4 regions of the Phyllobacterium sp. genome follow, and region 3 is predicted to be linked to each of the others. Evidence: predicted binding sites of a transcription regulator. Region 3 holds the regulator's gene; each other region holds the start of a gene.
The links. The regulator LexA, encoded in region 3, represses DNA repair genes until DNA is damaged. The targets are predictions, from matches to a motif close to TGTTCNNNNTGTGTTCNG.
Positions count from the first base shown of each region.

Region 1: a site for LexA is predicted at 1,764-1,781, ahead of uvrA (excinuclease ABC subunit UvrA). Genes of this name have one in related genera too.
Region 2: a site for LexA is predicted at 1,725-1,742, ahead of AAAB35_RS21730 (ATP-dependent helicase). Genes of this name have one in related genera too.
Region 4: a site for LexA is predicted at 1,316-1,333, ahead of parE (DNA topoisomerase IV subunit B). Genes of this name have one in related genera too.

Region 1 is NZ_JBBNAM010000327.1:14,992-18,593, forward strand. Features, by position in the region: gene uvrA (excinuclease ABC subunit UvrA) at 1-1,617, opposite strand, end outside; gene AAAB35_RS21900 (single-stranded DNA-binding protein) at 2,042-2,554, shown strand; gene AAAB35_RS21905 (YqaA family protein) at 2,665-3,102, shown strand; gene AAAB35_RS21910 (CatB-related O-acetyltransferase) at 3,170-3,602, shown strand, end outside.
Region 2 is NZ_JBBNAM010000325.1:60,299-63,900, reverse strand. Features, by position in the region: gene AAAB35_RS21730 (ATP-dependent helicase) at 1-1,644, opposite strand, end outside; tRNA gene AAAB35_RS21725 (tRNA-Pro) at 1,885-1,961, shown strand; gene AAAB35_RS21720 (cellulose synthase) at 2,352-3,602, opposite strand, start outside.
Region 3 is NZ_JBBNAM010000417.1:14,224-17,825, forward strand. Features, by position in the region: gene AAAB35_RS27270 (ComEC/Rec2 family competence protein) at 1-1,662, shown strand, start outside; gene lexA (transcriptional repressor LexA) at 1,728-2,447, opposite strand; gene AAAB35_RS27280 (hypothetical protein) at 2,619-3,140, opposite strand; gene AAAB35_RS27285 (hypothetical protein) at 3,101-3,602, opposite strand, start outside.
Region 4 is NZ_JBBNAM010000223.1:3,486-7,087, forward strand. Features, by position in the region: gene AAAB35_RS15620 (DMT family transporter) at 1-710, opposite strand, end outside; gene AAAB35_RS15625 (helix-turn-helix transcriptional regulator) at 897-1,277, shown strand; gene parE (DNA topoisomerase IV subunit B) at 1,409-3,490, shown strand.

The DNA.
Region 1 (3,602 bases), on a different contig from region 3:
GATAGACGGCTCGTCGAGGACGTAGAGGACGCCGGTCAAGCCAGACCCGATTTGCGAGGCAAGCCGGATGCGCTGGCTTTCGCCGCCCGACAAAGTGCCGGAGTTGCGTGACAGGGCTAGATAGTCGAGGCCGACATCGTTCAGAAAGCGCAGACGTTCGCGGATTTCCTTCAAGATACGTGCGGCAATCTCCGTCTGCTTCTCGTTGAATGTCTTGTCAACTTCACGGAACCATGTGTCCGCATGGCGGATGGATTTTTCCGTGACCTCACCAATATGCAGGCCGCCGATCTTCACCGCCAGCGCTTCGGGCTTCAGTCGATAACCGTTGCAGGCCGGGCAAGGCGTGCCGGACATGAAGCGCTCGATTTCCTCACGTGACCAGGCCGAGTCCGTCTCCTTCCAGCGACGTTCCAGGTTCGGAATGACGCCCTCGAACGGCTTGGTCGTCCGGTAGGAGCGCAAACCGTCATCGTAAGCGAACTGAACTTCCCGGCTTCCCGTGCCGTAGAGGATGGCATTCTGGGCTTCTTCGCTGAGATCGCTCCAACGGTCGCCAAGCTTGAATCCATACGCGGCACCCAACGCGTCCAGCGTTTGATTGTAGTAGGGTGAGCTTGATTTCGCCCATGGAGCGATGGCTCCATTCTTCAGGGTCAGGCTTTCGTCCGGCACGATCATGGTCGCATCGATGGCCTTTTGCGTGCCGAGGCCATCGCAGGTTGGGCAGGCGCCGAACGGATTGTTGAACGAGAACAGCCGCGGTTCGATCTCCGGAATGGTAAATCCGGAAACCGGGCAGGCAAATTTTTCCGAGAACATGCGACGCTCGTGCGTTTCGTTCTTGGATTTGTTGGCAGATTCGCTCGCCGTTTCGTCGGCCGGTAGCGGCTTGTCGGCAAATTCGGCGATGGCGATACCGTCTGCGAGCTTCAGGCAGGTCTCGAGACTGTCGGCAAGGCGTGCCGACATATCCGAACGCACGACGATACGGTCGACGACGACGTCGATATCGTGCTTGTACTTCTTGTCGAGCGCAGGAACGTCGGCGATCTCATAAAAGACGCCATCGACCTTGACGCGCTGGAAGCCGCGCTTCTGGAGGTCGGCGAGTTCCTTGCGGTATTCACCCTTCCGGCCCCGCACGATTGGGGCAAGGATGAAAAGGCGCGTGCCTTCTTCGAGAGCGAGAACGCGGTCGACCATCTGGCTGACGGTCTGGCTCTCGATCGGTAGGCCGGTCGCCGGCGAATAGGGAACACCGACGCGGGCAAACAACAAGCGCAGATAGTCATAAATCTCTGTGACAGTGCCTACCGTCGATCGAGGATTGCGGCTGGTCGTCTTCTGTTCGATCGAGATTGCCGGTGAGAGACCGTCGATCTGGTCGACATCCGGCTTCTGCATCATCTCGAGAAACTGGCGGGCATAGGCCGAAAGGCTCTCGACGTAGCGCCGCTGACCTTCGGCATAGATCGTGTCGAAGGCGAGCGACGACTTGCCCGATCCGGACAACCCGGTCATGACAATCAGCTTGTCGCGCGGCAAATCCAGATCAATGTTCTTCAGGTTATGTTCGCGAGCACCGCGAATGGATATGTACTTCTGATCGCTCATGAGTCTTGTCTTTGAGGCACGCCGTTTGGAAGGAGGGATTGCTCTCAGGCGAGAGACTCTCTTCTATTTAGAAAGTCTTCAGCAATTTGCGAGGTCAAGCCCAGTCGGAATCACCATAGCCATGTTGACATTGCTTGGGCAAGTGATAGAACAAAAAAAGAACAAAGGGCAAGGGTATTCCTTGCGGCCGTAAAATGCCGTGCCCCTCGTGATGATATTGGAATGCCCGGGATATCTGCGGCGCGCCGCGTGTTGGTTGTTCGCCAACACTCCTGACAAATCTGGCAGGAGCGTGAAGGATGGGGCCCGATGCGAGGAAGTGAGCGGGCTGTATATTGTGGATAGCGGCAATCAGTTGCCCGCCACCCATGCGGCTTCTGTATGATGGCCGAAATTTTTAGACAGGGTTTATGGAGTTCAGATCATGGCAGGCAGTGTCAACAAGGTCATTCTGGTAGGTAATCTTGGCGCTGACCCGGAAGTGCGGCGGCTCGGCTCAGGCGATCCCGTTGTCAATCTTCGTATCGCCACCTCGGAAACGTGGCGCGACAAGAACAGCGGCGAGCGCAAGGAGAAGACCGAGTGGCACAGCGTCGTGATCTTCAACGACAATCTTGCAAAGGTCGCCGAGCAATACTTGAAGAAGGGCATGAAGGTCTATCTCGAAGGCGCTCTGCAGACGCGCAAATGGCAAGACCAGACCGGCAATGACCGCTATTCGACCGAGGTCGTCCTGCAGAAGTTCCGGGGCGAACTCCAGATGCTGGATTCGCGCAGCGAGGGCGGCGGCCGCTCCTTCGACAACAATTCCGGGCGCGGGCAGGTCTCCGACAATGATTACGGTTCCGACTTCGGCCGTTCGAGCGCATCGTCGAGCAGTTCCTCCAGTTCCGGTGGGAATTTCTCGCGCGATCTCGATGACGAGATCCCGTTCTGACAACGCTGGTGGGCACGTCTTATGCGACGCGTCGACGATTGTGTCCCGCAGAGCCATCCCAAACCTGAGCTGAGCGGTCATTGCCGGGCTATGGCGTTCGCCCGGCAATGATTGCCGATCTCGGCGTCTATGCCGGTCTGTTTGCCGTTGCGTTCGTAGCCGCGACAATTCTCCCGATGCAATCAGAAGCAGCACTTGCCGGGCTGCTTCTCAGCAATGCCTATCCGCCGGCGGTTCTGATCACTGTCGCAAGTGTCGGAAATATTCTCGGATCGATCGTCAACTGGAGCCTCGGGCGTGGCATCGATCGTTTTCGCGACCGGAAATGGTTTCCTGCCAATAGCGTCCAACTCGATCGCGCAGCATCCTGGTATCACCGTTTTGGCCGATGGACCCTCCTGTTGAGCTGGATGCCGATCATCGGCGATCCACTTACCGTGATTGCCGGCGTTCTGCGCGAACCCTTCGCCAGTTTTGTCATCCTCGTGGCCATAGCGAAAATCGGACGCTACCTGGCGATTCTTGCCATGACGACCGGCTGGTCATAGCGCTGCGCCAATTTTTGGCCATGCGATTCAGAAACGCTAGCCGAAATCAAAACTATCGGAGGATCACATGAACGGACCAAATCCCGCAAACAAGCATCCGATGGAGGGATTTCCGCAGGTGTGCTTCATCAAGAATACAGTGAAGAATCCGAACATTCTCATCGGCGACTACACTTACTACGATGATCCGGAAGGCGCGGAAGATTTCGAACGCAACGTCCTCTACCATTATCCGTTCATCGGCGACAAACTGGTCATCGGCAAGTTTTGTGCATTGGCGAAGGGTGTTCGCTTCATCATGAACGGCGCCAATCACAAACTGTCCGGCATATCGACATACCCCTTCCAAATTTTCGGGAACGGATGGGAGAAGGTCATGCCCGAGCCGGGCGATTTGCCCTACAAGGGCGACACCGTCGTCGGGAACGATGTATGGATCGGCTATGATGCGCTGGTCATGCCGGGTGTAAGGATCGGCAATGGCGCCGTCATTTCCTCCC
Region 2 (3,602 bases), on a different contig from region 3:
GGTAGCGTCCGGTGGATCGAGAGTGAGTTCAGTGAGGAAGCGCTCGCGGGACGCATAACCAGCCGCGATCTGCTCCAACTGCAACAGATCTGCCTTGCGCACCTCGGCGTCCTCATGAATGCGGTCAAGATGCGGTTCGTACCAGGCGCGCGCCCGCTCGATCTCGGCGGGCCAACCTGCGCCGCCGCGCTTTAGGTCGTTCAGGGCGTCGACGAATGTGCTCCAATCATTTCCGGCCCGGGATGGCGCGGGAAGGTCGGCGAGTGTTGCAAGCGGATCAGGTTGTTCGGCCATCTCGTCGAGTACCCGACGCGCTGATGAGGGACCAACGCCGGGGATGAGTTGCATCAGGCGAAAGCCAGCCACGCGGTCCCGTGGATTCTGGGCAAAGCGCAACAGTGCCAACATGTCTTTCACATGCGCGCTATCAAGGAACTTGAGGCCGCCAAATTTCACAAAGGGAATGTTGCGGCGCGTCAGTTCCACCTCCAATGGTCCGCTATGGTGCGAGGTCCTGAAAAGCACGGCCTGCTGTTTGAGCAAAGTTCCGGTCTCGCGATTTTCCAAAACCTGTTCGACGATATAGCGCGCCTGATCGGCTTCGTCCTTGACGGTCACCATGTGCGGCCGCTCGGCCGACTCCCGTTCGGTCCAGAGGTTTTTGGTAAAACGCTCCCTCGCCAGGTCGATCACACCATTCGCCGCGGCGAGGATGGGCTGGGTTGACCGATAGTTCCGATCGAGCGTGACGATATTGGCTGGCGGAGTGAACTCGCCAGGAAAATCGAGGATGTTCCGCACGGTAGCGGCGCGAAAGGAATAGATCGATTGGGCGTCGTCGCCGACGACGGTCAGACCCCTTCCGGCCGGCCTTAAAGCCAGGAGTATCGAGGCCTGCAGCCTGTTGGTGTCCTGGTACTCGTCGACGAGTACGTGATCCCAGCGGCAGCCCATATCTTCGGCGAGCATCGGGTCGCCAACGGTTTGAGCCCAATAGAGAAGCAGGTCGTCGTAGTCGAGAACGTTTTGAAGCTGCTTTGCCTCGACATAGGCGGCAAAAAGTTCCCGCAGTTGTTTCTCCCAACCGACAACCCAGGGAAAGAACATCTGCAACACCTCGGCCAGCGGAATTTCAGAATTCACGACACGCGAATAGATGGCAAGGCAGGTTCCCTTGGTTGGAAAGCGGCTTTCCGTCTTTGAGAATCCGAGCTCGTGGCGGATGAGGTTCATCAGGTCCGCGCTGTCTTCGCGGTCGTGTATCGTGAAATCCGGATTGAGACCGATCTGTTCGGCATAATCGCGCAGCAGCCTGGCGCCGATTCCATGAAACGTGCCGGCCCAGGCCAACGCATCGGTCATGATCGCGGCATTCGCCCCCAAGACCTGAGCGCAAATGCGCTCCACGCGCCGCGCCATCTCGGCAGCAGCGCGTCGCGAGAAGGTCATCAGCAGAATACGCCGTGGGTCGGCGCCCTTGACGATCAGGTGCGCGACGCGATGCGCAAGCGTATTGGTCTTACCCGATCCGGCGCCTGCTATGACAAGGAGGGGCCCGCCAATCGTCAATGGAAGTAGGTCGGTCCCGTATTCGACAGCCAGCCGCTGCTCGGGGTTTAGTTTTTCCAGGTAGGCAGCGCCCATATTACCCCTTTGCGGAAAGCCTTTCGGCTGGGTTCGTGCGGCAAGAGTGAGTCGTTCACCAGATTACCCCAGCTTCATCCGCGAACAAATGAGGAACTTTCGCGTCCGGCGTGTTATTGCGGGAAATGCCTACGCAACAGACCAGGGGGATTTCGAACCTCGGTCCTGTGCAACATTGTTGATTTTTTCGGTTTTGCCCCTTGCGTTGAAAACCTTAGTAATCTAGGGCTTTCAGCGGCTCGGAGTGTAGCGCAGCCCGGTAGCGCACTTGACTGGGGGTCAAGGGGTCGTGGGTTCGAATCCCGCCACTCCGACCAAAAATTCCCCAACAGCATAAGATTTTGGCGAAACTGCCCCGAGGCCTTCTGCGTCCACCAGCGCTCGCTCCAGCCAGGCACTTGTGCCTTATCTTTTCAAGGGAAAGCTTGCCGCACAAGGCACTGAAATTGTTTGGCAGGTCAGCAATCAGGTATCGGATAGATGGTATCGAATTTCGCGATTGGCTCAACTTGTACCGGTTTGATTTAGGAATTTGACAACCTGCACGTTGTATAAGGCGCCTATGGAGCACTCGCCAAACTACTACGTCATCGGTCTAACCAGCATGCTGGTCCTGTGGGTATCGATCCTGATGCTGCTGCGCAGCGCCGGCATGTGAGCCCAGATAGCGCCAGCATTTCGCGAGACTGGCCACCCAGCCACTGTCGTCAGTATTCCCGCTTTCTGATTGCGTTGACTGTGGCAATCCCGCGCAAGCCTTCCTTGTTGCCGGTTGCGGCAACGGCTTCGAAAACGCGCAATGCATCAGCAAGTCGGTTCAATTTCACGTAGGCATAACCGCGCAAAATCATGAGGTCGGTACGTTCCGGCGCTATGCGTGCGCGCTGATCGAGCGCAAGAAGGGCTTCGTTCGGACGCCCGGCGTTGAACGCCTCTGTCGCGCGCGACGAAAGCAGCGCTATATCCAACTCAACCTGGCGCGTTTGCTGTTGCCGTGCTTTCGAGGCAGCGACCGCCGCCTTGTCACTAAGGCCGGCACGAAGGTAGGCAAGGCTCTGCCCGTAGGCTGCGTCGCTGCGGGCAGCTTCCGTGCGGCTGAGCAGGCCTCGTTCAAAAGCTGCCGCCGCTTCGAGCGGGCGGTTGATATCCATCAGACACCAGCCGCGGGAAAGCGCATTCTCGGGCGAAAGCGTCTGGGGGTTTATCGTCGTGGTACAACCGCGAGTGGAACGGGTGCCAGCGTTGTTCGGCGCTGGCGCCGACCTGCGTGGACGCGCTTCGGGCGCTCTTTGTATCGGCATCTGTTCGGTTTGCATCAAAGGCGCCTCGGTGGTTTCCATTCTCTGGCGGGAAATGGTCTCGGCCACCCGGTCTGCCAGCGTTCTCGGACTGGCCGGTTGGGGCGCGGCGCGATCGGGCACCTGCATATCCTGAAGCGCGAGGGGGGTAGTCAGGGTGGGACGCAGTTGCATTGGCTCCAAGCTGTCTCCAAATCGTTCGTGTGAGGGAACAAGCCCTGGCTGCCGTGTTTTCCGAAGCTCGCCGAGCCGCGCGATGCGCTCCGAACGCCCCGCCCAGCGCCGCTGGATCGCTGCTACGCCTGCGGTATCGCCGAGTTGCTGACGCGTCAGCACGAGACCATAGGATGACGGTTCGTCGTCAGGCTTCCACTGCAGCGCGGTTGAGAACCAGCTCGAGGCGGTCTCGAATTGATTGAGCAGATATGCATACCAGCCGAGTTGTTGCGCGGCATTTGCGTCTTTTGCTTCGACGACCTCGGGCACCATGCGCTGCAGAATCTCGGGCGCAATCTCGACCGGCGGATCCTGCGCCAAAAGATTTGCCACCGCCGCGATATAGACTGCCTTGGTGCCATCCGAGCTGTCACGCCATTCATACATGATCGCTTCCGCCTCGGCCGGCCGCGAACGCGCAATCATCGCAAGAGCAAGGCCTTG
Region 3 (3,602 bases):
TATCGAGGCATCGGCGCAAACGGATTTCTCCTTGGCAAGGGCGAGATCGTCGCCGCGCCCACCGCTGCAGGTATCGGCGTGAAGGCTTGGCAGATGATGGCCAATATTCGTCAGCAACTCACGCAGCGCGTGCTTTACCGCATCAGGGGTGAGCCGGGCGATATTGCAGCTTCACTGATTACCGGCCAGCGCGACGGCATCAGCGAAGCAACCAACGACGCCATGCGGTTGAGCGGTCTATCCCATATTCTTTCGATTTCCGGATTTCACATGGCGCTGGTCGCCGGAATCATAGTTGGCTCACTGCGCGCCGTAATGGCGCTTTTCCCAGGTTTTTCGGCCCGCTATCCAATGAAGAAGTTGGCAGCCCTGTTCGCGCTTGTCGGATCCGGCTTCTATCTATTGCTATCAGGAGCAGACGTTGCAGCGCAGCGCAGCTTTGTCATGCTGGCAGTCATGCTCCTTGCCGTCATGGTGGATCGCGCGGCCATCTCCATGCGTAATCTTGCCATCGCCGCTCTCATCACGATCGCGGTCATGCCGCACGAAATTCTGGGACCGAGTTTTCAAATGTCCTATTCGGCAACGGGGGCGCTCATTGCCTTTTATGGCTGGTGGTCGGTGCGCCGGAAAAAGCGAAGCGCCAGGCCCAGTGATAACTATCTCCTGCTGTTACCGGTCATGGCTGTGAACCATATCGGTACCATAGCCGTGACATCCGTTGTTGCGGGTACAGCAAGTTCACTTTTTGCCGCCTACCATTTCAACAACACGGCGCCGCTTGGCCTCGTCGGCAATGCACTGGCGTTGCCTATCGTCTCAATCTTCGTCATGCCGTTTGGCGTATTGGGGCTTCTCGCCATGCCATTCGATCTTGATTGGCTGCCATTCGCCATTATGGAGCGCGGCATTGAATTGGTCGTTGAGATTGCCAAAATGGTGAGTTCCGCTTCACCAAGTGGCAATCTCGGTCCGATGCCGCGGGCCAGCCTGATACTGATGAGTGTTGGGCTGATATTGCTCATACTGTTGACCACCCGCCTGCGGATTCTTGGCCTCGCCGTCATGGTGTCCGCGGCTTTGCCAATGCTGATTGGACGTCAGCCGGACCTCGTCATCGCGGAGGAGGGAAAACTCGTCGGTATGCGCACGCCTTCGAATGCCCTTGCGATCAACCGTTCTCGCGCAAGCACCTTCATCCTTGAAAACTGGCAAGAAGGGTACGGCTCGGTCGGTCTGCTCATGCCAATGAAAGCTGGATCGCCACTTGAACAGGCACAGTTCGAATGCACAAACGGTCTTTGCGTTGCACGTGAACCTGGCGGCCTTATCGTGGCCTATACCGATGACCCGGCAATGAAATCATCTGCCTGCGCTGAGGGCGATATCGTCATTCTCGCATTCACGGGTCCGACCGCCAACTGTACAGGCAATCAAGTCCTTGCGATCACGGCCCAGGATCGATCTCGCCATCAACGGCACGGTGGAGATCAGGTTGGTGGAGAGCAGCAAAGCCGCACAGGGGCAGGGAGCACTAGCAATTGCTGCACAACAATTGCGCGGCCGGCTTCAATCAGCCCTCGTTACCTATGCGGTGGGACCACCGGATCGGCCATGGAACGCTTACCGCGTCTACTCTCGCGGCGCCCGCAACCTTGTTGAGCGGAAGCCACGCCAACGCGCCGATGTTACGCCTGAAGCGGCCGAAGATTGAGTCCTGCGCTCGATCAGTAGCGGCGGATCAATCCGACGAGCTTCCCCTGGACACGCACGCGGTCCGGCCCGAAGATCCGTGTTTCGTAGGCGGGATTTGCGGCCTCGAGAGCAATGGATGCACCCTTGCGCCGGAAACGCTTGAGCGTTGCTTCTTCATCATCGACCAGAGCAACCACGATCTCGCCGGGGTTGGCGGTATCGCTGCGCCTGATGACGACCGTATCACCGTCGAAGATACCAGCCTCGATCATGGAATCACCCTTGACCTCGAGCGCATAGTGTTCGCCGCTGCCGATCATGTCGGGCGGAAGGCCGATCATGTGCGTCTGGTTCTGGATAGCGGAAATTGGCACACCGGCAGCGATCCGGCCCATGACCGGAATGCTGACGATCTTCATAGCGCCATCATCATCCGAAGCGCGCGGCTGCGCCCGGGGAGGAGCGACATTGCGGCCGAGGCTCCCTTGGATAACGCTCGGCGAGAACTTTTTCTGCGCGTTGAGGCCGGGGGCAATCGAGTCCGGCAGGCGCAAGACTTCAAGCGCCCGTGCCCGGTTGGCAAGCCGGCGAATGAAACCGCGTTCTTCCAGCGCCGTGATAAGCCGGTGTATCCCCGACTTCGACGCAAGGTCCAATGCATCCTTCATTTCGTCGAAGGATGGTGGGATGCCGGTTTCCTTCAAGCGCTCATGGATAAAGAGCAGAAGTTCGTGTTGTTTACGCGTGAGCATCGGCGATCCTTCGAAACGGAATCGGAAAAACAAAACCAGAACAAACACTATCTGTTCCAGTTGTGTTCCACAAGTATTAATATGTCGTTTACGTATGGGGTGGCGACTAATAATAGGCGAGTTTCGCGAGGTGTGGGGGCGGAGCTGATGCCTTTAAAGGTCGTTCTGGAATTAGAATTTGCCGACGACGTTGAGGAAGGCGCCACGATCGTTGAAGGTGAGATCACGCAGGTCGTCGGAGAAGTTGCCAAAATTGTAGCCGACGCCGACCTTGAAGTTCTTGCCGACATGGCGGTAGACGGCGGTGAGCACGCCGAGATCGGTGGTATCGGCTTCGGCCATGTACATCACGCGTCCTTCGAGGAGCGCATCCCATTTTTTTACGATGTGCAAGTCGGTGCGCAAGATGCCTAGATGGGCCGACGATGTCTGCCAATCGGCGAAGGCCTCGATATCGTCCTCGAGACGCTCGCGCACCTCGCCATAGCGGAAGCCGTATTTGGCGCCGACGGAGATCCATGGAAAAAGATCATAGGTGAAGTCGGCGGAGAGAATATTGCTGCGCTGGGCCGGGCCATATTCGTCACCGGTGACAGCGCTGACCTGGTCTGAGCCGGGCAGATCGTAGAGCCAGGTATATTTGAACAGCGCATTCAGCCGGTCGTTTGTGACAGGGCGGTAGGCATAGCCCAACGAGGCCTCGACATAGTCGCCATCGCGCAGCGAGCTGTCGCCGCTTGCGTCGTCGGAGAGAACGGAATCGATATTGGCAAGCAGCCGCCAATCGTCGCTCGTCTTCCAGCTGACGCCCGTTGCCAGAAGATAGCTGTTGAGATCGCGCGTATCATCGTCGGAATCTTCGAAGCGGGCCTCGCTGCGGATGCGCGCGGCAATGCGATCCTCATCCTTGTAGCCCACTGACAACGAGATTGCCTTCCGGTCGAAGTCGGACCGTTCGAGGTCGGTGCCAGGGTCGATCGTGTCGTCCTCGACGGTTCCGATCTCAAGGCCGCCATCGACCGTCCACTATAGACGACGCCATAGGTCTGCGCGAGCGAATTGCGCCGGCCGAACAGGTCGTAATTGTTTTCTGCATAGGTCGACCAATAATCGTCAAGCTTGCGCCTCGCACCGATGACGATGGCACCATAGTCA
Region 4 (3,602 bases), on a different contig from region 3:
AGGTGTCCGCCGGTTGCAATTGCGCCAATCGCGAACAATAGCAGCCACGAGAGCCCAACCGTCGGGTGGCCGAGCGTCATGTCGCCTACCTTGAAGGCCTGGCCCAGCAGCAGTGCGACGACCACCGTTACAGTGCCGCCAACGCCCGCATAAAGCTGCATTACGAGGGGAGTGTCGGCATCACCGTATTGGCGATTGAGGATCAGATAAAAAGCAAAGAGGGTCGCGGTGCCAAGCGGCAGCAGCGACACCCAGCCGAATAGTTCCCAGCTCGGCTGGATCACGATCAAGGTTCCGACGAAGCCGACCGCAACGGCGATGCGCCTGCGCCAGCCGACCTGTTCCTTGAGGATCAATGCCGAAAGAAGGGTCAACATCAACGGCTCGACGAAGAACACGGCCATCGCGTCGGCGAGCGGCATGTACTTGACCGCCGCGAAGAAACAGAGACTGCCGATGCCCATCAAAAAGCCGCGGAAGAGATTGCCCCAGAGTTTGACCGGCTTCAGCGCTTGTGTGCCGGTCAGGGCGACAATGATCAGCAAGGTCAGGATGGTTTGCACGATGAACCGCGACAAGGTTACGGTGGCCGGCGGGATACTGTCCACCGTCGAAAGCCATTTGGCGATCGCATCCATCATCGGCAGGAAAAACATGGCGGCGGCCATCGCTGAAACGCCCCTCAACTGTTGTGAGGTTGTGTTCTCCATGGCTTGAGACCTTTCCGGATGAAGCAGGCGGCGGGACCTGTTGGCATAGCCGCTCTGCAGAAAAAATCAATCGCTCCAAAGTTGGGAAAATTGCCATGCAATGGAGTAGAATTTGACATTCATGGCTGTAAATGGTGCAAAGGGGCGAACAAAATCCCGAAAATCATGGAGAAATTGGAGAATCATATGATCTCTCATGCCAATATCATGACCGAGACCCCTGATACTGATACGCTTGGTGGGCGCCTTTCACGGGCGCGTGACGCCAAGGGAATGAGCATCGGCGAAGTCGCGGCCCGGATTGGCGTCAAACCGCAGACGATCGCTGCTTGGGAGTCGGACCGCTCTGAACCTCGAGCCAACAGGCTGGTGATGCTTGCGGGTTTCCTTGGGGTGACGCCAACATGGCTGATGCACGGGATCGGGCAGTCACCTGCCGAGGATGGCACTCACGGGAATATCGCGCTGCTCGGCGGCGAGGTGGAAGCGCTCAAACTGCACCACGAAAGGCTCGGTAAAAGGATACTGGAGCTGGAAAACGCGATTACGCGACTGAAAGCCGCTTGATACGCCTGCACGCATGGCATAGTCCTGTGGGTGAACACCGGAACAGAAAGCGAACTCCCATCGCATTTCGCCACGTGGCGTGCAAGAATTGCGGGTGATTCGAATCGCGATAGAATTGGCCGATCAAGACCATGGATGATAACAACGATCTTTTTTCCGCAGTGGTGAAGACAGCCCGCGAACGGCAGGCTGCGGTGCAACAGTCGCGGCCGGAATCGACGGCACCCGCATCGTCCGAAAGATCCGTTCCGGCGGCAAAATTGCCCCAAAGGCAGGCTGCCGACAATAGCTATAGCGCGGCGGACATCGAGGTCCTCGAAGGGCTGGAGCCGGTGCGGCGTCGCCCTGGCATGTATATTGGCGGCACGGACGAGCGCGCGCTGCATCATCTCTTCGCTGAAGTCATCGACAATGCGATGGACGAGGCCGTCGCTGGCCATGCGAATTTCATTGATATCGAACTCGACGAGCAAGGGTATTTGTCGGTTACCGATAATGGCCGGGGCATTCCTGTCGATCCGCATCCGAAATTCAAGGACAAGTCGGCGCTCGAAGTGATCATGACGACGCTACATTCGGGCGGCAAGTTCGACTCGAAAGTCTACGAGACATCTGGCGGCTTGCATGGCGTTGGCGTGTCGGTCGTCAACGCGCTTTCAGACCATTTGGAGGTCGAGGTCGCGCGCAATCGCAAGCTCTACCGCCAGCGCTTTTCGCGCGGCAAGCCTTTAGGCCGGCTTGAAGAGGTTGGCGACGTCCAGAACCGGCGCGGTACGCGGGTGACCTTCCACCCGGACGCCGAGATTTTCGGACAAGGGGCAAAATTCGATCCGGCCCGCGTCTACAAGATGGCACGCTCCAAGGCGTACTTGTTTGGTGGAGTCGAAATCCGCTGGAGCTGCGCGCCGTCTCTGCTCGATCCCAAGGACCCGACGCCCGACAAAGCCGTTTTCCACTTCCCGGGCGGCCTCAAGGACTATCTGAGCGCCTCCCTCGGCAAGGAATTTCAGGTTACGCGCGAAGTGTTTGCCGGAAAGACTGAAAAGTCTGGCGGTCACGGTGCCCTGGAATGGGCTGTGACCTGGCATGGCGGCGATGGCTTCGTTCACTCCTATTGCAATACCATTCCGACGGGCGAAGGCGGCACCCATGAGGCCGGGCTGCGCATCGCCCTCACCCGCGGTCTGAAGGCGTATGCAGAGCTTGCAGGAAACAAGCGGGCTTCGATCATCACCACCGACGACGTGATGATCTCGTCGGCTGCGATGCTTTCCGTCTTCATTCGTGAGCCGGAATTTGTCGGCCAGACTAAGGATAAGCTCGCCACCGTCGAAGCACAGCGGATCGTCGAGAACGCCATTCGCGATCCATTCGACCATTGGCTTGCAGCGTCCCCGCAAGAGGCGTCGAAACTCCTCGACTGGGTAATCGATCGGGCCGACGAGCGCGTCAAGCGCCGTCAGGAAAAAGAGGTCAACCGCAAGTCGGCCGTAAAAAAGCTGCGGCTCCCCGGCAAGCTCGCAGATTGCAGCCAGACTGGCGCGATTGGTGCCGAGCTATTCATCGTCGAGGGCGATTCCGCCGGCGGCTCCGCCAAGCAGGCGCGCGATCGCGCGACCCAGGCTGTCTTGCCACTGCGCGGCAAGATCCTCAACGTCGTAAGCGCCGGCCGCGAGAAGATGACGGCCAATCAGCAGATCGGCGACCTGATCCTGGCGCTTGGCTGTGGTACGCGCTCCAAATATCGCGACGAGGATCTGCGTTACGACCGCGTCATCATCATGACCGACGCCGATGTTGACGGTGCCCATATCGCATCGCTGCTCATCACATTCTTCTATCAGGAAATGCCCGATCTCATTCGCAACGGTCACCTCTTCCTAGGAGTGCCGCCGCTCTACCGCATCGCCCAGGGTGGCAAGGTTGCCTATGCTCGCAACGATGCCCACAAGGACGAACTGTTGAAAAGCGAATTCACGGGCAAAGGCAAGATCGAGATTGGCCGGTTTAAGGGCCTCGGCGAGATGCGCGCCGACCAGCTCAAAGAAACAACGATGGATCGACGGAAGCGAACGCTTCTCAGGGTTCAGATCGACGAGGAATGGGTCAACGAGACCAAGCTCGCCGTGGACGACCTCATGGGTACACGCCCGGAGGCGCGGTTCCGCTTCATCCAGGACCGCGCGGCATTCGTCGAAGAGCTCGATATCTGAATCAATCCTGTTGTGCGGGCAAGCATTATAGCTTGTTCTGCCAGACGTATTCTGATGAACTCATATCGGCATACGATGTGTCACATTTATATTTTATAACCATGCAATATTC